Regions from separate parts of the Nitrincola nitratireducens genome, predicted to be linked through region 1. Evidence: predicted binding sites of a transcription regulator. Region 1 holds the regulator's gene; each other region holds the start of a gene.
What was found. The regulator FNR, encoded in region 1, switches genes on or off when oxygen is low (the NO sensors DNR and NnrR bind a similar motif). The targets are predictions, from matches to a motif close to TTGATNTANATCAA.
Positions count from the first base shown of each region.

Region 2: D791_RS13020 (cytochrome-c peroxidase) is a predicted target of FNR. The motif match lies at 6,640-6,653, and genes of this name have one in related genera.
Region 3: yiaY (L-threonine dehydrogenase) is a predicted target of FNR. The motif match lies at 2,321-2,334, and genes of this name have one in related genera.

Region 1 is NZ_AONB01000001.1:511,020-521,380, reverse strand. Features, by position in the region: gene D791_RS02430 (heavy metal translocating P-type ATPase) at 1-2,477, shown strand, start outside; gene ccoS (cbb3-type cytochrome oxidase assembly protein CcoS) at 2,477-2,698, shown strand; gene D791_RS02420 (sulfite exporter TauE/SafE family protein) at 2,691-3,365, shown strand; gene D791_RS02415 (radical SAM protein) at 3,438-4,451, shown strand; gene D791_RS21645 (oxygen-independent coproporphyrinogen III oxidase) at 4,430-4,828, shown strand; gene fnr (fumarate/nitrate reduction transcriptional regulator Fnr) at 4,957-5,727, shown strand; gene D791_RS02405 (adenine phosphoribosyltransferase) at 5,759-6,301, shown strand; gene D791_RS02400 (recombination-associated protein RdgC) at 6,306-7,220, shown strand; gene queE (7-carboxy-7-deazaguanine synthase) at 7,233-7,862, shown strand; gene D791_RS02390 (bile acid:sodium symporter family protein) at 7,859-8,731, opposite strand; gene D791_RS02385 (cation diffusion facilitator family transporter) at 9,216-9,992, shown strand; gene D791_RS20585 (hypothetical protein) at 9,904-10,361, shown strand, end outside.
Region 2 is NZ_AONB01000015.1:100,719-111,079, forward strand. Features, by position in the region: gene D791_RS19095 (TetR/AcrR family transcriptional regulator) at 1-467, opposite strand, end outside; gene D791_RS13000 (efflux RND transporter periplasmic adaptor subunit) at 534-1,586, shown strand; gene D791_RS13005 (efflux RND transporter permease subunit) at 1,583-3,751, shown strand; gene D791_RS21495 (efflux RND transporter permease subunit) at 3,757-4,380, shown strand; gene D791_RS21500 (efflux RND transporter permease subunit) at 4,340-4,636, shown strand; gene D791_RS13010 (patatin-like phospholipase family protein) at 4,661-5,569, opposite strand; gene D791_RS13015 (M48 family metallopeptidase) at 5,730-6,494, opposite strand; gene D791_RS13020 (cytochrome-c peroxidase) at 6,740-7,714, shown strand; gene D791_RS13025 (EAL domain-containing protein) at 7,707-10,361, shown strand, end outside.
Region 3 is NZ_AONB01000007.1:87,885-98,245, reverse strand. Features, by position in the region: gene D791_RS08300 (GntP family permease) at 1-1,153, opposite strand, end outside; gene D791_RS08295 (patatin-like phospholipase family protein) at 1,157-2,212, opposite strand; gene yiaY (L-threonine dehydrogenase) at 2,393-3,541, shown strand; partial or broken gene D791_RS19615 (diguanylate cyclase domain-containing protein) at 3,592-3,762, opposite strand; gene D791_RS08285 (alpha/beta hydrolase family protein) at 3,799-4,881, opposite strand; gene D791_RS08280 (helix-turn-helix domain-containing protein) at 5,098-6,126, shown strand; gene D791_RS08275 (V-type ATP synthase subunit B) at 6,195-7,556, shown strand; gene D791_RS08270 (V-type ATP synthase subunit D) at 7,559-8,161, shown strand; gene D791_RS08265 (V-type ATP synthase subunit I) at 8,158-9,936, shown strand; gene D791_RS08260 (ATP synthase subunit C) at 9,924-10,361, shown strand, end outside.

The DNA.
Region 1 (10,361 bases):
ACGACAGCAATTTTTATACTGAAATCAACGGTGAGCAACAACGGATGTGCTGTCCGGGTTGTCAGGCAGTTGCCCAAACCATTGTTGATGGAGGGCTCGACACCTTCTACCAACACCGAGGTCAAGATGCACTTTCGGCAACAGCGGACTTATCTCGCATTGAAGAGCTAACACGTGAGTTTACACTTTATGATCGTAAAGAAGTCCAAAAGACCTTTGTCACCGGGCTCGATACGGATCAACATGATGCGATGCTCGTCATTGAAGGCATCAGTTGCGCGGCCTGTATTTGGTTACTTGAAAATCACGTGTCAAAACAGCCAGGTGTGATTAAGTTCAGTGTCAACCTATCCAATCACCGTGCACACCTGCTCTGGAACCCTAAGGACGTTAAGCTGAGCCAGCTACTGGCAACCATTGCACATGTAGGGTACCGCGCCCATCCTTACCATCCTGATAAAGAAGAACAACTTCTTGCCAAGGAGCACAAGCGTTCGATCATTCGCATGGGCGTTGCCGGAATAGGCTCCATGCAAGCCATGATGTTTGCTGCGGCACTTTATGCAGCCGAAGTCTCTACAGCTGGCATGGAAGACATGTACATTCAGCTGATGCGCTGGGCCAGCTTAGTGGTATCGACACCTGTTATTATTTATGCCGCTTATCCTTTTTTAAAAAATGCCTTCAGGGATATCAAAGCTCGTCATTTAACCATGGACATTCCCGTTTCCATTGCTATTTGGGGAGGTTTTTTTGCCAGCATTTGGGCAACCGTTTTTAATACGGGTGAAATTTACTTTGAGTCCGTGACGATGTTCACCTTTTTCTTGTTAATTGGCCGTTTCCTTGAAATGAAAGCACGCCAACGAACAGGAAAAGCAGGTAATGCCTTGATGGACTTGATTCCAACCAGTGCCACTCGGATTAACCCAGACGGCAGTGAAGAACTCGTTCCTGCAACTGAATTAAAACCAAACGACATCGTGATCGTAAAGCCCGGTCACACCCTGCCCGCTGATGGTATTATCGCCAAAGGGATCAGCTCTATTGATGAGTCAGCTTTGACTGGCGAGTATCTACCCTTGCGTAAATCCGTTGGTGATACCGTCGTCGGTGGCACAATCAATGTCGAAAACCCCATTGAAGTCTGTGTCACCGCTGTGGGTGAACAGAGTCGTATCTCGGCGATTGTTAAGCTGTTAGATCGTGCCCAAAGTGAAAAACCCCGCATTGCCTATGTTGCAGATAAAGTTGCCAGTTACTTTGTAGGTGTAAGCTTAATTGTGGCGATATGCGTTTATACAACTTGGTATTTTATAGAACCCGCCAATGCCTTCTGGATAACCTTAGCCGTGCTGGTCATCACCTGCCCTTGCGCACTTTCACTGGCAACACCAACGGCACTAACAGCAGCAACTGGCACCTTGCGCCAAGAAGGCTTATTAATTACGCGTGGCCATGTGCTGGAGTCTTTTAGCAAAGCCACCCATGTTTTGTTTGATAAAACGGGCACACTAACGGAAGGCCGTTTAGCACTTCAAGCCACGCATCTAGTCGGAGACATATCTGAGAAAAGTGCTCTGCGCATCGCCGCCGCACTGGAGAGCCATTCAGAGCACCCCATTGCACGCGCCTTTACGCCTTGGTTTGATCAGCCTGCAGATGAGACGATCAACACGTTAGGGTCAGGCATTGAGGGCCGCTTCAATCATCAAGTGTATCGAATTGGCAAACCCAGTTTTGTAATGCAATTAAGCGGGCTCGACACCCCAGACATGCCTGACAACAAACGTCAGTGGGTCTTACTGGGCGATCAGCAAGGAGCCATCGCATGGTTTGCCTTGGATGATCAAATTCGTAAGGATGCTCTGAACGCCCTCTCACAACTCAAGCAGCTTGGCCTACAGGTGGAAATGCTGACAGGTGATGCATCCCCCGCTGTACAACGCATCGCGGAGCAATTGGGAATCACACAGGTCTACTCGGGCATGACGCCGGAGAATAAACTTGAGCGTATCAGCGAACTGCAAGCTCAAGGGGCACGCGTCATTATGGTCGGAGATGGCATTAATGACATCCCAGTTTTGGTTGGCGCTCAAACCTCTGTATCGATGGGGGCTGCGACCGACTTAGCAAAAACCAACTCTGATGCCGTGTTGATCAACAATCAATTAATGACCTTAGCACAAGGCGTGCGCTTATCGCGCAAAACAGAGCACATTATTAAAGAGAACCTTGCCTTATCCTTAGCCTACAACGTGATCGCCCTGCCCGCCGCATCAATGGGGATGATTCCTCCTTACATTGCGTCAATTGGCATGACAGCAAGCTCTCTCGTTGTCGTGGGGAATGCCTTACGCCTAACGCGTCGCTTTAAACGGCTGAAACCCATAAGCTCAACCCACACCAAAAATAACGAAAAAAGCGGCACAATTACCAACGCAAAAAATACGCCCCAACCCAAAGCAGGTATTTAATGGAAATTATCATCATTCTAATCCCGATCGCCTTGATTCTAACAGGCATCGCTTTTTGGGCTTTTTTTTGGAGCGTCAACAGCGGGCAATTTGATGATCTCGAATCGCCTGCCCACAGCATCCTCTATGATGACGATGATCACTTGATCCCTGACGACGCCAAGGTTGACAAGGATCACACCCACCCAAGTGACGCAGACAACGCTAAGCACAATGACTGACCCCCTGCTGATTTCCACCGCCATCATGATTGGCTTACTTGGCAGCACACACTGCATCGGCATGTGCGGTGGGATTGCCGCCAGCATCGGCTTACAGCGCCATCGCTCTACACTGTCAAATACGTCCTTTCTCATGAGTTACAATCTAGGTCGCATTAGCAGTTATATGATTGCTGGGGCCTTATTGGGCTCAGTTGGAGCCCTCGTTGCAACAGGAACCTCTGGACTAATTCTTCGCAGTTTTGCTGGATTTATGCTAATTGCCATGGGCCTCTATGTCGGCCAGTGGTGGCTAGGCATTACGCATCTGGAGAAAGTGGGTGGTAAGCTCTGGAAACTCATTGGTCCAAGTGCGAGCCGCTTACTGCCCGTCAAAACCTTACCCCAGGCGTTATTGCTGGGTGTTGCTTGGGGCTGGCTCCCCTGTGGATTGGTCTACAGCACATTGCTCTGGGCATCATCCGCTGGCAGCTGGCAGCAAAGTGCACTGCTGATGGCGGGTTTTGGGTTAGGCACGCTACCGGCCATGTTCACCACGGGCTTACTGGCTCAACAGGTGAAAGCCTTGCTGCAACAAAAATGGACTCGCAAGCTGTCAGCACTCGTCATTATCGCCTTTGGCATTTTCACACTCCCTCTGACTGAGTTAATTTCAATAAGCCATTGACCCTCATCAACGTATTTTTGTTTTTTTCCTCTATACTGTGCGTTGTATTTTAGCTGTTAAGGAACGAAAACTGTGAACTTCCAAAACCCTATCCAGTGGGATTTAGACCTCATTAAACGTTATGATTTATCGGGGCCTCGCTATACTTCCTATCCCACCGCCGTGCAGTTTGACCCTAACTTACAGCCCGAAGCACTCGTTCAATCCGCCCTAAGCACGACGGACAAACACGCGCCCTTATCCTTATACGTCCATATTCCTTTTTGTGCGCACGTTTGTTACTACTGCGCCTGTAACAAAGTGATTACACGAAACCGAGACCGAGCCCAACCCTACTTGGAGCGTGTCTATCGTGAAATGGAGTACTTATCAAGCCTGTACGATAACAACCGCATTGTGAATCAACTGCATTGGGGCGGTGGCACACCGACCTTTATCAGCGACAATCAAATGCGTGAACTGATGGAGCAACTGCGTAAGAATTTCAATCTACGCGATGATGATCAAGGCGATTACTCCATTGAAATTGACCCTCGTGAAGCCAGTGATGACACCCTTAGAGTGTTGCGCGAGTGCGGATTTAATCGAATTAGCCTTGGTGTGCAGGATTTGGATATCCGGGTACAAGAGGCTGTCAACCGCGTACAACCCCTTGAACAAACAGAACGCGTCCTAAACACCGCACGTGCCCTTGGCTTCCAGTCCATTAACATGGATCTTATCTATGGTCTTCCGCATCAAACCCTTTCAAGTTTTGATGCAACGCTGGATGAAATCATTCGGATGAGCCTGATCGCCTGTCTGTCTTTAACTACGCTCACCTACCGGATCGCTTTCGTTCGCAAAAACACATTCAATCCGACACCCTGCCATCTGCCGATGTCAAACTGGATATCCTACAACACACCATTAATAAACTACTGGGTGCGGGCTATGTCTATATCGGCATGGATCATTTTGCAAAGCCGAATGACAGCCTTGCGATTGCCCAGCAAAATGGCCAACTGCATCGCAACTTTCAAGGCTACACCACACACTCTGATTGTGACTTGGTTGCAATTGGTGTGTCCTCTATTAGCCAGATAGGCTCCGTGTTTTACCAAAACGAGCATGACTTAAGCCTGTACACCGATGCAATTGATCATAAGCAACATGCGATAAAGCGCGGCATTAGTTTAAATGAAGATGATCGAATTCGCTCAGCTGTTATTAACCAACTCATTTGTCATTTTTCGTTGAACCCTGCGGATATTGAACAACGCTTTGACATCAATTTCGCGACCTACTTCGCTGAGGAGCTGACGGAGCTTGCGCAATTCGAAGCCGATGGCTTGATCACGTTGGACAAGGGGGTTATTCAAGTCACACCTGCAGGGCGCTTATTAATTAGACGCATTTGCATGACGTTTGATGCGTATATTCCAAAGCAAGCACCTGTTCGCGGATACTCCAGAATTATTTAAAGCTCGCGTGCGTCCGGCAATTGCCTATTCGCAACTGCCGGATACTTCTTCACCCCGCCGCCTAAATGTTACATAATACCCAATCGAGAGCATCCGATGTTCATTCCGATAAGGTGATAGGTGTACGAATGGAAGAAAAACGCTCAACAGGCAAACTTCACAGTCTCAATCAAGTGCACTGCAGCACCTGCAGTTTAAGCTCCTTGTGTCTGCCCGTATCCTTGAACATGACGGAGATGGAGCGCCTTGATAATATCATTGATAAAAGCCGTCCATTAAAAAAAGGCGAGCACCTGTTTAGACAAGGTGATACCTTTACAAGCATTTTTGCCATTCGTGCGGGCTCTGTAAAAAGCTACTGCATCACCAATGATGGCGAAGAGCAGATCACAGGTTTCTTTTTTCCAGGAGAGCTGGTGGGGCTCAGTGGCTTCAACGATACGGCCTACCCTGTTTCAGCCAAAATTCTGGAAACCACCACCGTCTGCGAAATCCCTTTTGAGCGCTTGGACGATCTATCAGGCCACATGCCTGAGCTGCGTCGCCAGATTCTTCGGACCATGAGCCGCGAAATCAGCAATGACCAACAGATGATGACGCTTTTGTCGAAAAAAACAGCGGAGCAGCGCGTGGCCACCTTTCTGATCAAGCTGACGCAACGTTTTCATGAACGAGGCTACTCTCAAAACTACTTGCGTTTATCTATGTCACGAAATGAGATAGGCAATTATCTTGGTTTAGCCGTTGAAACCATCAGCCGTATTTTCACACGCTTCCAAACGCAAAACATGATTCTTGTTGATGGTAAACAAGTTGAAATTCTGAACTATGATGCGCTTTTCGAACTATCAGGTGAAGCCATTGACAAGCCGACACCTGCTTGCAAAACCTCTCTTTAAACCCGATGTCCGGGTCTCGCTGGAGTTTTAAATGTCTTACGATGAGTTTTATGTCAAATCCGTGGTCCGGTCTATCTCAGACTGGCCAGAACCCGGCGTTATTTTTCGTGATGTCACCCCTGTTTTTAAAGATCCCAAAGCCATGCGAATCACCTGTGATGCGTTTATTCAGCGCTACATAGACAGCTCGATTACCCATGTCGCGTGTATAGATGCCAGAGGCTTTATCCTGGGCTCTGTGGTTGCGTATCAACTGAATTTGCCCTTGGTGCTGATCCGAAAAAAAGGCAAGCTACCCGGCGAAACCATCGCAGAGGAATACTCGCTTGAATATGGATCGGCGACGGTCGAACTTCAAAAAGACGCCATCCAAGAGGGTGATACTGTCTTAATTTTTGACGATTTGATCGCAACAGGCGGAACCGTTCTTGCGGCAGCGTCTCTTATTAAGCGCTTAGGCGGACAAGTGGCCGAAGTCGCTGCCTTAATCGACCTACCCGATCTAAAAGGCTCGCAACGTATTCAAGACAGTGGCATACCTGTTTTTGCGTTACTCGCCTACGAAGGACTTTAACTGAATGAATTGGTTTAAGAACATCCTGATTTACAGATTTACCCCTGATGCAGACTTCTCTGAGCAACACTTGGAAAATGCACTTCTGACGAAACCCTTTGTGCCCTGTGGACGCCAAGAACTCAAACGTCAGGGCTGGGTTTCACCCTGTTCCTTTAGTGAAAGCCCCGTGTTTGTTAGCAATGGCATGTACCTTGTCAGTTTGCTGCAGGAAGAGCGCATTCTACCCGCCAGCGTCATCAAAGATGAGCTACAGGTTAAAGTCAGTAAAATTGAGCAAGACGAAGCGAGAAAAGTCTACCGCAAAGAAAAAGATCAGCTCAAAGATGAAATCATTTTGGAGCTTCTTCCACGTGCCTTTTCAAAACGCTCGGCCACTCGCGCTTTGATTATGCCGCAACTCGGTTGGATTTTTGTTGATGCGGGCAGCTTCAAGCGCGCTGAAGACTTGCTGAACAGCTTAAGAGAAGTGTTAGGCACATTGAAAGTTAAGCCCTTAACCGTCAATCAAGCGCCAGCAAGCGTCTTAAGTCTTTGGGTTCAGGACGAAGATCAAATTAGCACTGGGTTTGCCGTGGATGATGAGTGCGAACTCAGGGACACCTCTGCTGAGGGCGGCGTTATCCGTGTCAAAGGGCAGAATTTGTTTTCCGATGAAATTCGCGCTCATTTAGCCACTGATATGCAAGTCACGCGTTTGGCCTTAACTTGGCAAGATCAGTTAAGCTTTATGATTTATTCTGACTTAAGCTTGCACCGCCTTAAGCTAACGGATCAATATCAGGAACAGCTTCAGCAAGACAGCCCTGAGGACGAAAAAGCGTTTTTCGATGCTCAACTCAACCAAATGGGCCTTGAATTGTCGAATCTAATGCCCTCGTTGATCGCCAGCTTTGGTGGCGAACCTGAATCTGCTTAGGTCTAACCTCGTATGTACAGCGTAAAAGAAGTGTTTTATACCCTGCAAGGTGAAGGTGCCCATGCAGGGCGGCCGGCTATTTTTTGTCGGTTTACGGGCTGTAATTTGTGGTCAGGCCGTGAGATTGATCGCTCGAAAGCGATCTGTCAATTTTGCGATACTGACTTTATTGGCCATGATGGTCAAAACGGCGGAAAATTTGACAGTCCAGACGCGTTGGTAACCCACTTGCAACGCTTTTGGCCTTTAAGCTCAGAGCCTCCTTACGTTGTGTGCACGGGTGGAGAGCCTGCTCTGCAGCTCGATCAACCCTTGGTCGATGCCTTGCATAAAGCAGGCTTTATTATTGCCATTGAAACCAATGGCACTAAGCCGCTCCCGAATGGGATTGACTGGATTTGTGTTAGCCCAAAAGCAGACACAGATATCATCATTCGCAAAGGTAACGAGCTCAAACTGGTGTACCCTCAATCGCACGCCATGCCAGAGCGATTTGTGTCTTATCAGTTTGACAATTTTTACTTACAGCCCATGGATTCAGCGGATGCTCAAGAGAATCTAAAAGCGACCCTCAATTATTGTTTGCGCCACCCTCAGTGGCGACTCAGTTTACAGACCCACAAAATTCTGGGTATCGATTAGGTCATCACCTTTGCTTGGCGAAAAAACACATCTCGATTTCGCCAGGCAATCAACGCGAAGGCCGGTAGCTGCATTAACACACCATAGGTCAACGCACTGGCCGACATTTCAGCGTTTTGCAACAAGGCGCCAGTCACCAAAAGTGCCGTTCCCGCATTCTGCAACCCCACCTCAATCGTTAACGAGACACGCTGCGGGTCATCCAGCCGCCCCATCACCGCCACGCCATACCCTGTCAGCATAGCCAAGAGCACCAGCGTAAAAACGGGCAGATACAACAACGGCAAGACCTGCATGAGCATGGGCCAACGACTGACAACCAACAGAATCACCGTTGCCACCATCAACAAAAAGGCTAGGTGTCTTATGGCCTTTTCTATGCGTAGTGTGATCGCCAAATAACGATGCCTAAACACCATTCCTATCAACACTGGCACTAACGTAATCAATAACATCTGCATTAAAGCTTGACCGACCGGGAAGGCAATTGACACATCATCCTCTAAAGTCACCTTCAACAACAAGGCCGTCATCAAAGGTAAGGTAAAGGGTGTGATGAGACTCAATAGCGCCGTTAATGAGACCGACAACGCGGCATCACCTCTTGCTAGCAAGGTAATTGCATTGGATGTTGCCCCACCTGGAGCCAAGGTCAATATGATCAAGCCTAACGCAAGCATGATGGGAAGATCAAAGATCCAAACGACGGCAATCCCCAGAAGCGGTAAAAGGAAAAACTGAGCCGTAATCCCCAGAAAGACGGCTTTTGGGTACTTCAAGACACGTTTAAAGTCTGCAAGCGTCAGCGCAAGGCCTACACTGAGCATGATGATAAACAAAGCAATCGGTAGAAACAGTTGCGTGATCATAGAAGCCTGCATGAATGAAAATAGCCATGTGGTTTTAAATTGAGTAAAGTATCTCAAATCTTGTTTGTGCATTGCAAAAAAAATCTATTCACACCTGTGTGTATGAAAATAGGCTCTGCATCGGGTTCGCAAGGCTACCCACATTATCTGTGGATAAGCCTGTGAAAAAAATGCACATAACCCCTATCCTGCCCCATAAATTCACGGCTTCAGACAAATTGATCATTTTTTAACCAACACACAAATCTTTTATTTTTCAACAACTTAAATAAATCAATAGCTTAATTATCAGATTTTCCGCTTTTTTCTGTTCATTTTTCAACCATTAAAAAAACACTCACAGGTGTCAAGCATAAATTACAAGGTTACTCACATTTTTTGTAACTTTTTATTCATGTTCACTCTTGACAGTCTGTATTAAATTGCAACACTAGAGACCTTCCGAACACGTCGATACACTGATCTTTTTGAGTAGGAATTCTGTGTGAACCCATCCTTAGATGAACGCAAACGCGCCGGACAAAACGTTAGCCTGATTGGAGCGCTTGTCAATACAGTCATGAGCCTTCTAAAAATAGTGGGTGGCGTATTTTCTGGATCAGCGGCATTAGTGGCCGATGGCTTTCACTCCTTATCGGATGTCATTACCGACCTAATGGTCGTTTTTTTGTTAGGCGTCTCCCATAAAAAAGCAGACACCAATCACCCGTATGGCCACGGTCGTTTTGAAACACTTGGAACGGTGGCCTTGTCTTTTGTGCTACTGAGCGTTGCCGGGTTCATGGCCTGGGATAGTTTGCGCCTTCTATTTGCGGGTGAAATCCCCTCCCCACCCAGTGTCGTAGCCCTGTTCATTGCAGGTGCCTCAATTTTAGCGAATGAAATTTTATTCTTTTATACCTTACGCGTTGGGGAAAAAATTCAATCGCGACTCTTAATCGCAAATGCATGGCATCACCGGAGTGACTCACTTTCTTCCGTCGTGGTCTTGATAGCAATCGCAGGCGCGATTCTCGGCATTTGGTGGCTGGATGCGCTGGCGGCGGTGTTAGTAGCTTTACTGATTGCAAAAATTGGTTGGGAGTTGTTAAGCAAAAGCTTGGCGGAGCTGGTCGACACTGCCTTACCACCTGAGCGCCTTACAACGCTTAGAGAGACCGTGATGTCCGTAGATGGCGTATTGGGCGTCCATAGTTTTAAAACCCGCTCTATGGGCGGGCAAAGCTGTTGGAGATGCACGTTCAAGTTGCCCCTCACTTAAGTGCCGCCGAAGGCATTACATAGGTGACTATGCCACGCGTTTATTGCAAGAGCGCTTTGATGATATTGCCCACATTATCTATCACATTGACACTTACGATGACCACGGTCTATCGCTGCCCGCCCAATTGACATTACCGGCACGCACAGAAATTCAACAGCACCTGAATGCAGCACTCGCGAGAATTTTAGGTGAAGCCCCAGATTATGAATTGATTATTTACTACACTCCCCGCTTTATTGAGTTGGATATCAAGTGTCCAATGGCGATCTTTGCACTTTTAGAGCAACAAGGGGTGACGGCTGCAGAGCTTGAGGCACGGTTAAATGACGAATTGCGAACCTTAGAGTGGTTCAAGGCGATTCAGAT
Region 2 (10,361 bases), on a different contig from region 1:
GGAATCTGCACCAAGCCTGCTGCGTGCGCATCTTTCATCCATTGTACGAGTTGCGTATGGGTGGATTCAGGCCCCATTGCATACAGTTGATTGACAGCGTCTGTTGGAAAACAGCCAGGATTTCCGAGCATTCTCATAAAATGCAGGCATTCATTACTAATCAAGAATGATAACAAATGTGTGCCAAACGTGATCAGAGCATCTTTGACATCCGACTGTTTTTGCGGACTTATATTAAGACCGATCATGAGCTGCGCTGTTTCTGTCTCGGTGATGGCTTTTAGAAGCTCTTCTTTATTAGCATAGCGTGCATAGACGGTTACTTTCGAAACGCCTGCTAGTTTAGCGACAGCTTCAATCGAGACAGCAGATGCCCCTTCACTAAATAAAAGTCTTCTGGCAGCACAAATAATGGCTAAATCTTTGCTCGGGTCGACAGGGCGGCCTGCGCGTTCATTCGTTGGCACTTTGCATTCCAAATAGATTAATGTACGATTGCGTTCAGTAATTAATTTCTGATCGGGCTTACCGTTATGTTAAAGAAAGTCTGCGTTCTGTTGTTACCACTTCTTCTGTTGAGTGGCTGCTTTAAAGAGGATTATACAAGTCTTGAATCAAAGCCGATACCTTGGGTGTTAACACGTGAAGTGGTTCAAGATGAGCGAGCGGACGTGCGACTGTCGGGTAGCGTAAAAGCGCGCTATGAGTCGCCAATCGCATTTCAGCTAAATGGTCGGGTTTTGACAAAACATGTTGTTGCTGGACAAAAGGTTAATGCCAATGATCCTTTATTCACACTGGACCCACGTGATGTTGACGAGGTTGAACGAAGCGCAATGGCTCAGTTGGCGGTAGCGGATGCAGCGCTCGCGACCGCACGCAATGAGCTGAAGCGTCAACAGCAGCTGCTGGAGCAGAACTACATTAGTCGCCAAGCGCTTGAACGATTTGAGCTGGCCGAGCGGGAAGCGTTGAGTCAGCGTGAGTCAGCACGTGCGGTATTGGCACAAGCACGAAATACTCGCACCTATACAGAACTCAGCGCTGAGCATGCAGGTGTAATGATTAATGTTGAGGTTGAGGCGGGGCAAGTCGTTGCAGCAGGACAGGTGCTGGCAACCTTGGCTCAAGAAGGCGATAAAGAGATCGAAGTTTATCTGCCAGATGGGCAATCTCCTCCTCAAGTAGGGCAGATAGATTTAAGAGGTGAGCGTTCAATACAGGTTGAATTACGTGAAATAGCTGGCGCGGCAGACTCATCAAGTCGCAGTTGGCGGGCACGCTATCGTTTGCTGGAGTCAAATGAGTCTTTGCTGTTAGGCAGTGTCGTGCAGGTGACCTTGTTTAAATCCGATAATGCAGAGGATGTGCTACGAGTTCCATTGGCTGCATTGGATGAGCGAGGTTTGGGGGCTCAGGTTTGGCAAGTGATTGAAGGGCAGGCACAGCCCGTTTCGGTTGATGTTCTTGAACTTACAACGGAATATGCACGGATTCGAGCGGATCTTAATACTCAATCCAGAGTGATTGCGTTGGGGACGCATTTATTAACGCCCGGCATGCAGGTTAGGGAGAGGGCTCTATGAGTTTTCCCAACCTATCCGCGCTTGCTGTTCGTGAGCGATCCGTTACTTTGTTTTTTATACTCTTATCGGTTTGCGTAGGGGTTTACTCCTTTTTCTCATTAGGGCGCGCCGAAGATCCAAGCTTTACAGTCCGATTTGCTGTTGTTTCGGCTGTATGGCCTGGTGCCACAACAGAAGAATTGCAAACCCAAGTGGTTGATCGATTGGAAAAGCGGATTCAAGAAATCGATTATCTATACAACATCGAAACCACGATTCGTCCGGGCCAAGCGATTCTACAGATCGAGTTTCAAGACTTCGCACCAGGTGAGATTGTCCCTGATCTTTTTTATGAAGTCCGAAAACGCATGATGGATGAGGCCGCAAACCTGCCAGCAGGCGTTATCGGTCCCATCGTAAATGATGATTTCGCAGATGTATATTTCTCCTTGATGGCGCTCACTGCTCCTGGGTTTCCCATGCGTGACTTGACGCGAGAGGCTGAAGCAATGCGAGATCGGTTGCAGCGTGTTCCGGGTGTGCTTAAGGCTCAAGTTTTAGCTGAGCAAGCCGAACGTGTTTTTGTTGAATTTAATATGACCTATTTGAGTCAGCTGGAATTAAGCCCTCAAGATGTCTTTGCAGCCATTCAGGCTCACAATCAGTTGGTGTCTGCTGGTGCATGGGAATTGGATGGACCGCGTGTTCATCTGCGAATTGCTGCTGATTTATCGGATCAAGAGCAATTGGCGGCTGTTCCTTTGCGAATTGGGAATCACCTGCTGCGTTTATCCGATATAGCGGATATTCACTATGGGTACGAAGACCCTCCGTCGTATTTTGTGCGGGCACAAGGGGAAGATGCCCTGTTATTAGGGGTTGTCATGCGCTCAGGTGAGAACGGTTTGGATTTTGGGCAGCGGCTTGGCGAGTTTGTTGAACGTGAACGGAGCCGACTTCCTCTGGGCATTGAGCTCACTGTGATCACCAATCAGACTGAAGCGATCACGGGGGCTGTTAACCTTTTTCAGGTGAAGTTTTTAGTTGCTGTTATAGTCGTCATGGGCGTCAGTATTTTGGCAATCGGTTTTAGAGCTGGCTTAGTGGTCGGTATTGCTATTCCGCTAACACTGGGGCTTACGTTTTTGCTCATGAAGTTAGCCGGTATCAATCTAGACCGAATTACCTTAGGTGCGCTCATTATTTCGTTAGGCTTATTGGTGGATGATGCCATTATTGCCATCGAAATGATGATTGTTAAAATGGAGTCGGGTTGGGACCGAGTTCGTGCTGCCAGTCATGCATGGAGTGTCACGGCTGCCCCAATGCTCTTTGGAACATTGGTGACGGTGGCTGGCTTTGTGCCGATTGGCTTTGCGCAGTCAGGTGTTGGTGAATATGCAGGCAATATTTTCTGGGTGTTGGCCTATGCGCTGCTTGTGTCCTGGTTGGTTGCTGTTACCTTCACGCCTTATTTAGGTGTAAAGCTTTTACCTGACTACAGTGCATCTGGTCACAGTGGGTTGTATCAGACGCCTTTATATCAAAAATTGCGTGTGTTTATCAGCGCATGTGTCACCTATCGTAAAACAGTCGTTGTCTTGACGGTATCTTTGCTGATTATCAGTGTGGTTGCGATGGCAAGCGTAGTGCAGCAGCAATTTTTTCCCAGTTCAGATCGCCCGGAAGTTCTGATTAGTATTCAGCATCCGCAAGGTACCTCTATTCTGACAACGGATGTCACAGTTAGAAAATTAGAGGCTATTTTGTCGGAGGTGGATGACGTTAAATCCTTATCTGCATATATCGGAGCTGGCGCACCGCGCTTTTTTATCTCAGCGAATCCTGAACAGCCTGATCCGGCTTTTGCCAAAATGATTGCGATTGGTCATGATGAAGCTTCGCGTGATCGGATTATCGATATGTTGCAGACGCATATCCATGCAGGAGCGTTTCCTGAGGCACGAGTGCGAGTGAGTAAGCTGCTTTACGGTCCGCCCGTTGTATGGCCGGTAAGCTTTCGAGTTGTGGGTGAAGATCCACTGAAGCTTCGTGAAATCGCCTATCAAGTAAGAGATGTCATGCGTGAGCATCCTCATGCGGAGGATCCGCACCTGGATTGGGATGAGCGAATTCCAAGCTTGCACTTAGTCATGGATAAGGATCACATCCGCTTAATGGCTTGACGCCAATGGATGTCGCTCAGCAATTGCAGTTTCAGTTAAATGGCGCTCCGGTGACTGAGGTTCGGCAAAATATCCGAACAGTACAAATGTATGCGAGGGCGCAGCGTGTTGAGCAAGGTTCACCAGAAGATATTGAAATCCGCACACAGGAAGGACGCAGTATTCCATTGTCGCAATTAGGGACGCTTGAAGTACGCTATGAAGAGCCTGTTATAAAGCGGTTTGGTGGCGAGCGGTTTTTGGCCGTCCATGCTGATGTGTCGGGTGCCCAGGCGCCTGATGTCACGGCCGATATTTGGCAAGCCTTAGAGGATATTCGTCAAGCGCTGCCAGAGGGGTATCGTATCGATATAGGTGGAACAGTCGAGCAATCTGGCAAAGCCGATGCCTCGATTCAGAAGTTGCAACCGTTGATGTTGGTGCTCATGCTCATTTTTATCATGTTGCAGATGCGATCTTTTTCAGGGACTTTTATTGTAGTGGCTACAGCGCCTTTAGGTCTCGTCGGTGCTGTTTTGGCCTTGTTAATGTTTGATCAGCTTCGGATTTGTCGCGCTGTTGGGTTTGATTGGTCTGGGGGGGATCTTGATGCGCAATACGATGATTTTGACTCAACAGGTCCAGGATAACTTTGAAGAGGGGATGAGTGCTCGCGATGCGGTTGTGGAGGCGGCGGTGCAACGTGCCCGTCCTGTAATTTTGACAGCCTTGGCGGCCGTTTTGGCGTTTGTGCCGCTCACCTTTGATAGTTTCTGGGGGCCGTTGGCGTATGTTTTAATTGGGGGTGTTGCTGTTGGCACCTTGATCACGCTTATTTTTGTTCCCGCACTCTATGCGCTCTGGTTTCGCTGTGGTGAGACTCCAAACCAAGGCAGTGCTAGCTGAGGTTGCCAAGCATGCGTTAGGGTTTTATAGCCCTAGCGCATGCTGCAAGGCGGGTAACATGCGTTTAACACAGGCTCTTCCTTCGTCAATCGCTTCTTCTGCTCGATAAAACTCAAGCAATCCGATCTTGGCCAAGCGGGGTGATAGAAGAATGTCTGGAGGATCGCCTGCCATACGACTGCGCGTAATTCGGTCTTGAGTGATATTGACCGATCCTGCGATGACATCAAACATACTGGGAGCGGCTTCTTCAGTATCTTCCTTGGATGAGAAAACGGCTCCCGCGTAATTTACAAGCTCGGTAATTTTACTAACAGGTGATGCTTTTGATGAACGCGTTGAGGCTTTGACATTCTGTACAGGTTTGGGTTGGGGGCGTGTTAATAGGTCACCGTTTAGATTCACTGCAATGACCACGTCAGCGCCTAGCGCTCGGCAAGTTGATACAGGAACTGGATTGACAAGCCCACCATCCACAACCCATTTATTTTGGTATTTGACGGCCGGAAACAACCCAGGCAGTGCAATTGAGCACCATACTGCATCTAAAACAGACCCTTCCGTAATCCATAACTCACGACCGCTTTCCAAATCAGTTGTGATTGAAGCGAACTGTTTAGGCAGGTCCTCAATATTGCATTGTTTCGGAGCAACATGGCCATCAAGTAGTTCAACTAACCGATCACGATTTACAAAACCATTTAAGGACGTGTTAATTTCAAAAAACTGTGCAAGCTTTAGTTTAGTGAGTTTTAGAACCCAATCTTCCAGTTTGTCGAGATGATCTGTTGCGTAGGCGGCTCCCACCAGCGCACCGATTGAGGTGCCACAGACGATTTCAGGTGTAATGCCTTCCTCATGTAAAGCACGAAGAATGCCGATATGAGACCAGCCACGGGATGCGCCGCTGCCTAAGGCTATGCCTACTTTCATAGATTTATCCTTAATCCGTTAGTGGTTTGGTTTTGCAAGAAAGGGAATGTTTTAGATGGTCATAGAGTACGGAATGGAATCATCACTTGGCAAGCGAATATTTTAGTGGACTGCGGTGCATGCTCAGTCGATCATAGGCACCGCAATCGGTAGAGGCTTGCTATCTGAGTGAATTGCTTAAGCGGTCCGCACGATCTCCTGCAGCTGGGTGGCTAGAGAAAAGGCTACGGCTATTTCCGTATTTTGCTTCTAGCTTTCTGAGTGCAGTCACGGCTGCTTGTGCATTCATACCATGGCGTTGCATTAATTTAATTGCATAGTCATCGGCTTCATGCTCTTGAGTTTGAGAGAATTGAGCGTTAACTAGTTTTTCGCCCAGTTCACCTAGCTCCGAGTTTGAAAGAGCTGCTGCGGTTGTGTTGCCACTGGCCGCCGCCGCTTCACGTGCGGCAGAAGCCGCATAGGCAACTTGGAATGCGCGTTTGGAATGGCCTAACACCACATGACCAATTTCATGGGCAATGACGTAGCGTACCTCATCATCGGTCATTTCATCCATCAAGCCGCTGTACATGCGAATAGAGCCGTTTGGAACAGCAAACGCATTGATTTCGGGTAGCATATAGACCTTGTATTCAAGGCTCTGGCCATCAACGGTTTCCCAGCCCTGAGTTAGCTGAGCTAAACGTTGAGCATAGCGGCTGTTTGAGGGCGCAATTTGATGCTGACTATCAAGGTGGGCAATTGATTGATCACCAATCAGCTTCATTTGTTGGTCTGTCATCGTAATTGCGGTCGCCATCCCCATGCCTGCGGATAGCAGTCCTGACATGTCGCTTCCTGTGGTTTTGCAGCCGCTGAGTGTGAGCGTGATAGCTAGACAGGCAGCATATGAAGTCTTTTGTACAAAAGCGAGTTTTTTCATCGCCAATTCCTTTGTCGGTGTAATGTGAAAATTAGAATGTACTGAGCGGTTCGTCATCATTCCCTTAGTAACAGATTGAAATGTTAAGGGCTAATGTCATTAAAATCCAGATTTGGGTTTAAAAAGATGAAAAAGTGTATATTTGTTGATCTAGGACAAGATCAAGAGTTTTTTAAACGTTGCAATATGTGCGGTTAAATCTATGCTTAATGGTTTGATTATAATTCTGGTTAGGGGTCGCCGTTTTGCAGCGCTTAAAAATGATCCGCGAGATCCGATTTGTGATATTGCTTTTGTGCTGCATTGTTGCACAGGTGCTTCACGCAACAATTTTACCTGTACCTAACCCACCAGAACAAAATCCACTGCTTGTAAAGCTAGGCGAACAGCTTTTTCATGATGAGCGTTTGTCAGGTGATAAGACGGTGAGCTGCGCTACCTGTCATGCATTGGAGACAGGAGGGATGGATCTTGCAAAGGTCTCAACAGGTGTTGGCGGTAAAAAAGGTGTCATTCGTGCCCCCAGCGTCTTTAATAGCCATTTAAATCATACGCAGTTTTGGGATGGGCGTGTAAAAACCTTGGAAGCGCAAGTTGATGGTCCCTTACATGATGAACTGGAAATGGCCTCAAATTGGCCTTTGGTGATAGGTCGACTCAACGCGGACCCTCAGTTACGTTCAGAGTTTAAAAAAGTGTTTGATGAGGAGCTTAATCCAGAGCAGGTTCGAATAGCGTTGGCAGCTTTTCAGCGAACATTAATGCTCACCAACTCCCCCTTTGATCGCTGGCTAGCAGGTGATATGGAAGCGATTACGGCGCAGCAAAAAAACGGATTTAGACTGTTTCAAGAGTACGGCTGTATCAGTTGCCATCAAGGTGCAAATGTTGGAGGGAATATGTTTGCTCGAATGGGATCGCTGGAAAGCTTTACCTTATTTAAATCGGCTGAAATGGAGCAGGTTAGTCTTGGTCGGTACAACGTAACAGGAAATCGTAAGCATTTGTACGTTTTTAAAGTGCCAGGGCTAAGAACCGCCGCTTTAAATCACTATTTTTTTCATGACTCAAGTGCAAGCTCCTTGGAAGAAGCGATCGATATGATGGCTCGTGTACAGCTAGGAAGGCAGCTCACTCGAGATCAGGCACAGGATATTGCAGAATTTATTCGTTCACTATTAGGTGAGCACCCATTGCTTAAGCAGGTGCTGAGTGATTAATCAACATAAACAAGGTTTTATACTGTTTTTCTGTATTTTGGCAGGGCTTGTGCTCGCTTTGTTTTTCTCAACGCGAACGCATGACGTATTAGAGCACACGCAGCGTCTAGACGGCTTTTTGCAGTTACGTGAATTAGATGCATTATTAGACGAAGAGGTCTTGTTGATAGCATCAGGACTGCGAACACACTATGACCAGCTTGTGGTGTATCGAAGAAACAGTGATGAGTTACTAGAAAAGATGCTCGATACGCGTCATTCATTTATTGCTGGTTTAGATGAAACCTCTGTCATGCTCTTAAAGTCCTATCAGTCCATGCAATTGCATAAAGAGGATGTTGTCGAAGAAATAAAACATTCCGCATCACTGATACGAAATGGTCTTTTATATATGCCACAGCAGGTGCAAGCACTCAGGCAGGATAATCATCCGCATAGAGATGACGCGGCTCGTATACTGAGTGCGCTTTATCGATACCATTTATATCCCTTGACTGAATCACGAGATGAGCTAGAGCTGCAGCTGTATAATCTAGTAAGGCAAAATACGGGTGATGAATTATTAAGCTTGTTTATTTCTCAGGCCTCAACAAGCTTGCGGCATCTAAGTAATTTACATCAGTATCGGGATGAGTATGTTGCTGTCGATACGAGAATAATCTTAAGGCAATTAGAACTATCCTACCAACAGGTTTACCTCAATCGATTGAAGGCTTCAGAGTACTTGACGCTTTTTTTATTAGTATTAAGTGCCTTGCTAATGTTGGTTATGACACTGCTGTTTAGGCGTCTGCAACATGAAACACACGCTTCTAAACAAGCAACTAATCGTTTACAAGATGCTGTAAACAGCCTATCTGAGGCCTTTGCATTATTTGATGCAAAGGGGTCGTTGGTTTTGTTCAATCAAAAGTGGCTTGAGTATTATCCTTGGTTGAATTATGACTCGTTAGTTGATTGGCCGTCCATTGCATCTAAGCATGCCGAAGTCGGAATCAAAAGCCTATCCGCGCAGACGGCAAATCCCCGAGTGAGTCAATACTATATTGAACACTTGCCGAATAATCGATGTTATCAGGCCAGTAATAACATGACACAAGATGGAGGATGGGTTTGTGTTAGGACAGATATCAGTGTTATACAGCAGACAGAGTTCAAATTGAGAATGCTTGGGCGTGCTTTGGAGCAAAGCCCAGTGGCTGTAATGATTACCGATAGGAAAGGTATCATTGAGTATGTTAATGCACAGTTGGCTGAAATGACAGGCTATTCAGAATCAGAGTTATTAGGGAAAAATAATAACATTCTCAAATCTGGCGAAATGTCGAGTCAAGTTTTTACAGATATGTGGAAAGAGCTAAATCGTGGAAATACGTGGTCGGGGCACTTGTTAAATAGAAAAAAAGATGGTTGTTTTTTTTGGGACTCAACATCTATATCTCCGCTTCGAACAGAAGAAGGTGACATTAGTCATTTTATAGCTGTGAAAGAAGATATTACTGAGCGTCTTGTGCTTGAAGAACAGTTGAAAATGGTTGCTGTTGTATTTGAAACAACGAATGAAGCCATTATGATTGCAGATCAGAATGGGCGAATCAAAACGGTTAATCCCGCATTTACTAAAATAACAGGTTTTACAAAAGAAGAAGTGATTGGTAAAAATCCAAGTATATTAAGTTCTGGGCGACATGATCGAAACTTTTATCATCAGCTTTGGAGTACATTGTCCGTTGAAGGGGCTTGGGCTGGTGAAATATGGAATCGACGTAAAGACGGTAGTGTTTATCCGGAATGGCTCTCAATTTCAGTTATACGAAACGACTCAGGTGACATTAGTGAATATATATCTGTATTTTCAGATATAACCAGTCGAAAAAATGCCGAAGCACGGATTCGGCATCAAGCCTATTATGATGCTTTGACGGAGTTGCCGAATAGAACGTTGTTAATGGATCGGCTTGAAATGTCAATTGTTTCAGCAAATCGAGATCAACAAACCTTGGCGTTATTGTTTGTGGATTTGGATCGTTTCAAATATGTTAATGATACGCTTGGTCATGAATACGGTGATGAGCTTCTTATAAATGTGGCGCGACGCTTGTTGAGCTGTGTGAGAGAAAGTGACACGGTTGCTCGTTTTGGCGGGGATGAATTTGTTGTTCTACTTCATAATATTTGTTCGGGAAAAGAAGCAGGGCGTATTGCCGAAAAAATGATCCAACAACTTTCGTATCCGTTCATGCTGGCTGGCCGAGAAATTATAATTGGTGCAAGCATCGGTATCGCTATGTATCCGAGCGTGTCAGGAGGTGCAGATAATCTGCTCAGAAATGCCGACTTAGCGATGTATAGTGCGAAGCAAGGCGGACGAAATCGTTACCAGTTTTTCAGTGAACAGCTCCAAGAAGATGCCAATAGCATGATGGAAATGGAGCAGGATTTGCGAGTTGCATTAGAGCAAAAGCAACTTGAAGTATATTATCAGCCGATTATAGATAGCCGTACCTTGTCTTTAGTCGGGGTAGAAGCATTGCTCCGCTGGAATCATCCTTTGCATGGCATGATTTCACCTGATCGTTTTATTCCTCTAGCGGAAGATACCGGTATGATTGGTGTTATAGGTCAATGGGTGCTTGAGACGGCTTGT
Region 3 (10,361 bases), on a different contig from region 1:
CCAACACATTGACAGATAAAGCTAGGGATACCAAGGGGTTACCTCCACCTAGATCGTCAACAAACCCTTTAATAATGTCAAATGCGGGTAACGCCGCGATAACCGCACCAAAGCCAACTAAACTGGCCGTATTAAAGATCGGCAGTACCGAAGCATTCGCTCCATCATCTAAGGTGCGACGTAGCTCACCCAAACGACGCCAATTCATCCCGATAAGCAACAATGAGGCAAAGGTTAAAGAAGCAATAATTGCCCAGATCCCTCTGACCGCATCCAAAGACGTACTGCCATAGATTGGCTCGGCGAGATACTGAGTATCCAAACGAGGTATCAGGTGAGTACTCAGTAAATAGTTTAAAACAATGACCAGCACCACAGGGGCAATTGCCAAGGCAAATGGAGGCAAGCCACTTGCTTTGATGTCTGGCTCAATCAGCGTGACATCAAACCCCTCACCCGCGCTCAACTCCCGCTGAGTTTTATCAAAACTGACAGGCTGATCCTCGTGGGCGCCATAGCCTTCACCTACCCCCTTCGCAAGTTTGGCTTGTCTCGACAGCCACCATTGCCCCAATCCAAACATCACCAATGCCGTGATGATGCCTAAAAATGGAGCCGCGAAGGGCGTTGTCCCAAAATGAGGCATAGGAATTGCGTTTTGTATAGCAGGCGTGCCAGGTAAGGCAGTCATGGTGAACGTGAAGGCACCAAGAGCAATGGTTGCAGGTACCAGTCGCTTGGGAATGTCTGCTTGTCGAAACAGCGCTGCTGCAATCGGATAGACGGCAAACGCCACAACAAACAACGAGACCCCGCCATAGGTCAATACGGCACAGGCAAGCACAACAGCCAGAATGGCTCGCTCTGATCCCAAGTGGCCAACGATTGTTTGACTGATTGCTTCGGCAGAACCACTATCATCCATCAACTTCCCAAATATGGCTCCCAGTAAGAAGAGAGGGAAATATTGAATGATAAACTGTCCAGCCGAGCCCATGAAGAGCTGAGTATAACTTGCCATTAAAGGCGTCCCAGCCGCAAAAAGTGTTGCCAAAAGCGCCATGAGCGGGCCTAACAGCAATACACTGATGCCTCGATACGCCAGCCAGATCAATAGCACCAGCGCAAATACAACCCCTAACAAACCGATCATCAGTTACACTCCTTTGTTACGCTGAACAGGTCTAACCGCATCCTCAAGCAACCAATCAGGGTCAAAGCTTGAGTGCTCACCCAATGCGTGCTTATTCTGCTCCAACCATGCATCAGTACGCTGCCGCCCTAGATCACGCAAATGGCAAAGATACTCCCACTCAGCATTGAGCTTACTAGAGGCCTCTAATGGCCAAAGATCATCCTCTCCATGAATACAATGCAAACGCATATCACGATAACGCTCGTGCTCCAGCCCCTCTGTCTGAATTAAGTCTCGCAGTAGCATAATGCTACGTAACTCTTTAACCAAGCTGGTATTAAACGTGATTTCATTCAGTCGATTGATAATTTCACGGGCGCTGCGTGGCAATTCCTTCCGATAAAATGGATTGATCTGCACCAAAACCAAATCACGTGCATCGCATTCATCGACTAGAGGGTAGAGTGCGGGATTACCTAAATACCCACCATCCCAGTAGGCCTCCCCTTCGATTTCCACGGCTTGAAACATAAAAGGTAAGGCTGCCGACGCCATCAGTGAATCGACCGTTAAATCCGGCTGGCGAAATATTTTAGGACGCCCACTGCGAACATTGGTTGCGGTGACAAATAACTTAATGGCGGTGCAACGATTCACTCGATCAAAATCAACCAAATCCGCCACTAAGTCTCGCAGAGGATTAAGGTTCATAGGATTCAGTTCGTAAGGCGAAAACACCCTCGACAAATGATCAAAGAACAAATACGAAGGTGAGCTATCAAGGCTCCAAGTACCATTGATGCGTGACCAAATATCACGTTGAAAAGGGCTGTTTTTAGCGCCATCACTGACGGCCCGCCAAAAACGTTCCAATGCGGCGCGTGCGCCCTCACGTCCGCCCTCTTCCAAGCCATCCGTCAACACCACAGCGTTCATCGCCCCTGCACTGGTTCCACTAACGCCCTCAATATGCAGGTCGGTTTCTTCCAGCAGTCGATCTAAGACACCCCAGGTAAGCGCTCCATGAGAACCACCCCCCTGCAACGCCAACTCAATCGTTTTGCGTTTTGCATTCATGTGTATACCTCTTAATAATCCATTAATATCTAATCATACCGCAATGCAGCATAACAGATTTTGCCCCATGACTAAAACGCGGGTTTCAGTCACTTAACACTAAGCCTCTTGACCCTAATCAAGGCTCTCCCCCCTGAATCTTGCTAGACTTAAGTATCAATATTCATAAGGAGTAACGACATGGCTTTTAGTGAGTTTCACATTCCAGCGCTTAACTTAATGGGCGAAGGAGCACTGCAGAAAGCAATTGACACCCTCCAAAAACGTAATTTTTCTCGTGCTTTAATTGTTACGGATGCGGGTCTCGTCAGTACAGGATTGGTTGATCAAGTGGTGACATCTCTTAAGCATGTCGGTATCGACAGTCTAGTATTTTCAGAGGTACAGCCAAACCCAACCACTGCAAACGTTGAGTCCGGTCTTGCACTGTTACGCAGCAGCGACTGTGACTTTGTGATTTCCTTGGGCGGCGGCTCACCTCATGACTGCGCAAAAGGCATCGCATTAGTCGCCACTAATGGTGGCAGCATTAAAGATTATGAGGGCGTCGATCAATCTCTACTTCCTCAACTACCTTTAGTCTCTATTAATACTACAGCGGGCACTGCTAGCGAAATGACTCGCTTCTGTATCATTACGGATGAAGCCCGTCATATCAAAATGGCCATTGTTGACAAGCACACCACACCGATTCTGTCAGTTAATGATCCGCTTACTATGCTAGGTATGCCAAAGGGGTTGACTGCAGCCACTGGAATGGATGCACTGACTCACGCAATTGAAGCGTATGTATCCACCGCAGCCACTCCAATTACAGATGCCTGCGCACTGAAAGCTGTTGAAATCATTACTGAATACTTACCCAAAGCTGTAGAGAATGGACAGTATATTGAAGCTCGCGAACAAATGGCCTATGCCCAATTTCTGGCTGGCATGGCATTTAATAATGCATCGTTAGGATACGTTCATGCCATGGCTCACCAACTGGGTGGCTTTTATGATCTACCGCACGGTGTTTGTAATGCCGTTTTACTGCCGCACGTTGAAGCGTTTAACAGCAAAGTGGCCGCTGAGCGTCTTGCAAAAGTAGGCCAGTCCATGGGCGTCATTCCAACAGGTGATGCAGATGCTGATGCAAACACATGCATTAAAGCCATCAAAGCACTCAAGGAGAAAGTTGGCATTCCGCGTGGACTGGCAGATTTAGGTGCCAAACAAGAAGATATTCCAGTATTAGCCGCAAATGCACTCAAAGACGCTTGCGGATTCACCAATCCAATACAAGCGTCCCAAGAAGAAATTGAAGCGATTTTCAAAGCCGCTTGGTAAACTCGAATAAGAACAAGGGCATGAGTATTTAACCTTAAGCCATGCCCTTCTTACCTTTCATCTGCATGTTTAAACACATCGGCTACAACCCGATTACGTCCAGCTGTTTTAGCTTGATAAAGGGCCCTATCGGCCCGTGCAAGGGCAATATCAGGACGTTCGTCTTCCTGACACATAAGGGTACACCCAATACTCACCGTCACGTCAATCGTGTGCTGCTCAAATGTAAAGGTAAAGGCATCTTCAAGGTTAAAGCATTATTTAAGCACGATTTGATCAAAAAATGGCATCATGACCTGCACAATGCGCTGATGCATCTCTCGCCGTTCTTCACGCCCTTCAAAACAAACAAAGCGATCATCCGGCTCTTCCGCGCTCAAAACGGCAAGCCCATGCTCAGTACACACACCTAAAAAATCAAAATGCCCCAATTGTTCAGGTTCGTGATACGTCACAACATCAGGCTTAAGATGCTCAATTAAGTAACGTGACTCGATATTCAGATCAAGTCCTAGGGTGTCTCTAGGCGCACCGAACACCAACATAGGCACATTGATCATTTTCACACTCTCCGGATCAAAACTTTGACTCCCCCCTAAATCAAAAATAGCAAACGCCTTAATGCGTGTATCCGACCAATCCAATTCCATTTGCTGCCGGTCTGTTTCAGTCTTAGCGACCTGCCACTCGTTGAACAAACCGCAAACCAATTCGCCAATATGGTGAACGCAAAAATCATCAAAATGTCGAGAACTATAGCGTGCACCCGCCAGTAACATGGCCGTATGCCCGCCTAGAGAGTGTCCTGCCATGTAAATTTCATCGGATCGAATAGATGTGGACAAGACAAAGTCAGAGGTTAAGTAATCAATCACTCTTGAAATGTCGCGGGCGCGCTGCCACAGCTCGCGCCGCTGATCGGCATCTCGAAAAAAGTGAGAGGTCCCGGGATGGTTAATGGCAACCACTATATAGCCCTGTGCAACCAAAGCTTTCGCTAGCCAAGCTTGATTATGAGCCGTTCCGAACAATCCATGTGATAGCAATAGCACAGGAAATGTACCTACGGCAGGTTCGGCATCGATGATAACCTCAATCGGCTCCCACACGCGCTCCCAATTACCGTGCTCCCAAACAGCATCTGCACTATCATGGGTAGGATACCAAATATAGCCTTCAAGCGTTCGCCCAGATATCGAATCATCAAGGTTTAACATCATCCTCCCTGTCGAAGGATGAGGACTCTTTAGATCCTGTGCATAAAGATTCGAAATACCCAGCCAGCAAGTTAGGATCAGAAGACTGTGCAGCAAGATGCGAATCGGGTTTAGAGTTTTCATGGTTCGTCTCCTTAGACATTCATTTGAACAACACCTCCGCATTTTTGCTAACTACCGGACATTTCGCGCCTTAATTGATGATCAAGGACGTCCTAAATCAGGTTCTAGGACGCCAATCATCGCGCTGTGCGTTTCATTCATCGAATGATTCCATTAGGCTACTGTTGAACTGAGCGCTTCTCTCGTAATTCAGAAACATAAACGCTAGGATACTGAATGATTGCGATTCCCTTGCCCTTTATTGTGTCAATGTTGCTTTTTTTACTGGCATTTTTTTTGTGGGTAAATACCTCCAAAAAAGCGAAATCATCAAGTATTTTTGCTTTCATCTGTGCATTAACGACGACCATCGTTGGCTTACGCTGGAGTGTTGATTGGACCCTATTACGGGCATTGCAACCTGTTTTAGCGTCCTTAGTGCCTGTCTGCGCTTGGCTTTGCTTTAGCCAAGCCCATGGCACGAGAATGAATAAATGGCATGCACTGGGTCCTGGAATCATCACCTTGGGCTCTCTGAGCTACCCTCATTTCCAACCGCCTTTAGATGTTTTCCTCACCTTGATGTATGTTGGCTACGGCATCGCCTTATTACGCTTAGCGCCAACCCCTGCTGAAGACATTAGATTATCCGATACCGAAGGCTTTTCTCAGGCTGAACGTATAGCAGGCGCTCTATTGCTATTCTCAGCCGTCATAGATGGTGCGCTTGCTGTCAACTTTATGTTCTATGAAGGACGCCATGCCATCTATATTCTCACCATCAGCTATGCGCTCTTACTGCCGGCATTGGTGTTGATTATCGCGTGGGTCGGTCTACAAGTTCACACGGTGGAGGTAAAAAGTCATCCCTCTCTTCCAGAAGCACCCTCAGTAGAACAGACACGACACCCGATACTCGACAGTGATGCTCAGCTCATCGTTAATCAGTTTAAACAGTTAATGCAGGATAAGCAGACGTTTCGAGACCCTGACTTGACTTTAAACCGCTTGTCGCGAAAGCTCGTCATTCCATCTCGGCAATTGTCTTCAGCCATCAATCAGGTCTATGGCCGCAATGTGTCACAAGTGATTAATGAGTTTCGAATCAACTATGCCAAACAGCGCCTTATTGAAAGCGATGACAGCATCACCCAAATCTATATGAGTGCTGGCTTCCACAGTAAGTCTAATTTCAATCGCGAGTTCAGCCGTATTACGGGGCAAACACCGAGTGAATTTAGACACGCCGAAATGTATTTGTCATGAATAATCTATTGTAAAAGCTTAATTAGCATGGCTTAATCTTGTTAAGTGATTTAAACAGGAAGTGAGCCGTGTCACAGTTGCTTTTATCCTATTCCAAGATACTGGAAATTGTTGGTGATCTCGTTAAGGTGTATGTGCCCGAACCAGACAGCAACACAACGGGCAATATTGGTTTTGGTGATCTCGCCATTATCGAAAATCCTCTTGATCCGGCTCAACTGCCGGCTTTGGCTCAAGTCATAGAAATGGATCGCGACAGGATTTCATTGCAAGTTTTTTCTGGCACTAAGGGACTTTCCACACAAGCCAGTATTCGTTTTTTGGGTCACTCTATGCAGGTGGCCTTCTCGACAAATATTCTGGGTCGAGCCTTTTCAGGCGTTGGCGTACCCATTGATGGGGGACCTGATCTAAAGGAAGAGCCTCATATCGAGATTGACGGCCCCACCGTTAACCCAGCTCGACGTGTGCTAGCGTCTCGTATGATCCGCACAGATGTGCCAATGATTGATATCTTCAACACCTTAGTCGAAAGCCAAAAGATTCCAATCTTTTCGGTCGCAGGTGAACCTTACAATCAATTACTTGCTCAGATAGGTGCTCATGCCGACGCCGACATTATCGTTTTTGGCGGTATCGGTTTGATATTTGATGACTACTACTTCTTTAAAAAAGCCTTTGAAGACGCGGGTGTTCTTGCCAAAACCGTAATGTATGTTCACTTAGGCTCAGATCCGACTGTCGAAGCCCTTCTGGTTCCCGATATGGCATTGGCCGTGGCCGAACGCTTCGCTGTAGATGAAGGCAAACGCGTCTTAGTTCTACTGACCGATATGACTGCCTATGCCGATGCCTTAAAAGAAGTCGGCGTGGCCATGGAACATGTACCCTCGAATCGTGGCTATATCGGCGATCTCTACTCGCAATTAGCACGCCGCTACGAAAAAGCCTGTGATTATAAAGGGGCTGGTTCCGTCACAATTCTATCCGTGACAACCATGCCAGGTGATGATGTGACGCATCCCGTCCCCGACAATACCGGCTATATCACCGAAGGTCAGTTCTACTTACACGATGGCGTGCTGGACCCCTTCGGCTCATTATCGCGCTTAAAACAACATGTGATCGGCAAAGTCACACGTGAAGACCACGGCCAGATCATGAATACCATGGTTCGATTTTATGCCGCAGCACAGGATGCTCAACAAAAGCAAGCCATGTCATTTGAGCTGACGGAGTACGACCTACGTTTATTGCGTTTCGGTGATCTTTTTCGAAAGCGCTTTATGGACATCAGTGTCACGATTCCTTTGGAAAAAGCTTTAGACCTTTGCTGGAAGACACTGGCCGAATGCTTTGAAGCAGAAGAGTTATTAATGAAACAAGACTTAGTCGATAAGTATTTTCCAGTGGGCTCACAACGGAGTTAATCATGGCTCGATTAGCGCTCAATAAAAGCACATTGAATAAAGAAGGTCGCAAAGTACGTGCCTATCAAAAGTTTGTGCCAGCGCTAGACTTAAAACGCAAACAACTGCTTGCGGCTCGTGCAACAGCTGAGCAAACCCTGAAACAGCAACAGCATGCACTTTTACAAATAGAGCAGCAAGTACGTGCAGAGCTTTCCATGTTGCCCAACTTTCAAGGCAGGGTTGATCAGCTCGTTAGCATTCAATCGATTGAAATAGAACAGGTTAATTTAGTGGGCATCCACTTGCCTGAATTAAGATCGCTCAAGGTGGTGCTTGAACCCTACTCATGCTTGGGCACAGACCATTGGCTGGATCACTTGGCTAACCTCCTCCAGTCGCAGGTCACCCTGCAAGTCCAGCAACAGTTGATCCATAAGCGCTTGGAATGCTTGAATAAGGGTCTGCAAAAAACCACCCAACGTTTGAATTTATTTGACAAGGTATTGATCCCACAGGCACGTCAAAATATACGTAAGATCCAGATTGCCCTAGCCGATGCTGAACGCGCCGGGGTGGTTCGCGCCAAAATTGCTAAACGTAAGCGCTTGGGTGTCGCACTATGAGCATTTTACGACTTAACAAGGTGTCCTTGGTTGGCTTAACCGAACACAAGCCTACACTTTTAGAGGCCCTGCAAGTGCTCGGGGTCATGCATGTCATCCCTCTTCAAGAGGTGGAGCCACGCTCAACGTCAGACGAAAGCGTGAATCCTGAGCGCCTAAAAAGAGCGCTGCAATATTTGTTAAGCAGCCGTGAAAAGCGTCGACAAGTGGTGCGTTTGAAGCAGTTTAATCTGTCTGAAATGCTGGATCGGATTGATCACAATCGCACTCAACGATTAGATTTGATGGCACGTCGTGACTTTCTAGAAAAACGTATTACGGACTTAACCCCCTGGGGCGACTTTATCTTACCTGAGCTAGCGGATCTAGCGGGGCAAAAACTCTGGTTTTACTTGGTCCCCAATTATAAGCTTCCAGCGGTTGAGAGCTCCGGTTTAACCTGGTGCTGCGTGCATCGTGATAATCGTCATGCCTATGTAGTGGTTTTATCCGAAGATGAACCTGATGCGAACCGCATGCCCGTTACACGAACCTTCACGGGCAATATACCTCTGAGTCAATTAGAGCAAAACCTGGAAGATCTTGAAATTGAATTAGAGGCCGTTGAAGCCGAACGCGAAGCCTTAACACGTTGGATCTATCAATTGCAACGCTGTATCGCGGATACAGAAGACCGTGCATTTTTAGCGGATGTCTCGGATCAGACGCTGGACTATGAAGACATTTTTGCAATTCAAGGCTGGGTGGCTGAAAGCAGTGTCGCTGACATTGAACGCTTTGCCAAAAGCCACCAGTTGGCTCTGCTGATTGAACAGCCCAAACCGGATGAATTGCCTCCCACGCTACTGGACAACCCGGAGAAACTTCGCGGGGGCCAAGAGTTGGTGAGTTTTTTTCAAATGCCGGGCTATCGAAGCTGGGACCCTTCACGCGTCGTTTTTTTCTCGTTTGCCGCCTTCTTCGCCATTATTATGTCCGATGCAGGTTACGCTGCCTTAATGGGCTTGGTGCTCATCTACTATTGGAAGGATATGTCGAGCAGTGAAACCTCAAGACGCTTGCGTTCGTTAGCCGTCACGCTGACCGCAACAAGCTTGGTTTGGGGGGTGTTGGTCGGCAGCTATTTTGGTGCCAATGCGCCCTTCTCTTGGCTGGCGACACTTAAAATACTCGACTTACAAGACTTTGACGCCATGATGCGCTTTTCAATTACCTTTGGTGCCTTGCATTTAGTGCTCGCCAATCTAATGATGGCCTGGGTCAGGCGCAGCCAACTTGAAGCTTGGGCATCGGTTGGCTGGGCACTCGCGGTTTTGTCCTGCTTACTCGGATGGCTACAAGGCTTCCATTTTATACACTGGTTCGTATTTGTTATTGCCCTATTGGCCGTCTTGTTAATGTCAAATCAGCAAGACAAATGGCAGTTGCGTCAGGTCATTTGGGGCACCTTAGCACTCACCAATATCACTAAGCTATTTGGTGATGTGTTGAGTTATTTACGACTGTTTGCCTTAGGCCTCGCCAGCGCCTCATTAGCGATTACCTTTAATCAACTCTCAGTCGATGTGGCCAATGCACTGCCGGGCATCGGTGTCTTCTTACAACTCCTGATTTTACTGGCTGGGCACATGCTGAACTTCGTGCTCACCGTGGTCAGTGGAGTCATTCACGGTTTGCGTCTCAACTTAATTGAATTTTACAACTGGAGTTTAGCGGATGAAGGCTATGCCTTCCGCCCTTTCTCAAAACAGGAGGTTACACCTTGGACAACCTGATTATGGCATTAGGCTGGGCAGGTCTTTACGGCCCTATGGCACTTGGCGCGATTGGAAGTATGATCGGCTGTTCGTTAGCGGGTCAAGCCGCTGCTGGTGCACTACTCGAAACAGAAACAGGACACGGGCGCTATATTGGCATCTCAGCAATGCCCTCTTCGCAGTCTATTTATGGGATCGTAGTGATGTTTGCGTTAAGCCGCGAGATAACCCCAGAGAATGCTCCTGGCTTAGCAGGCATAGGGTTGCTATGTGGCTTGGCACTCATGTTCAGCGCGATCTATCAGGGGCGTAGTTGTGCATCGGCCATCAATGTCTCCAAGATTCGCCCTGAGATTTTTGGTATGTCGCTGGCCCCTGCAGCCATTGTAGAAGGCTTTGCCGTGTTTGCGTTTATTTTTGCCTTGGTGATCAGTGCTGGTGTA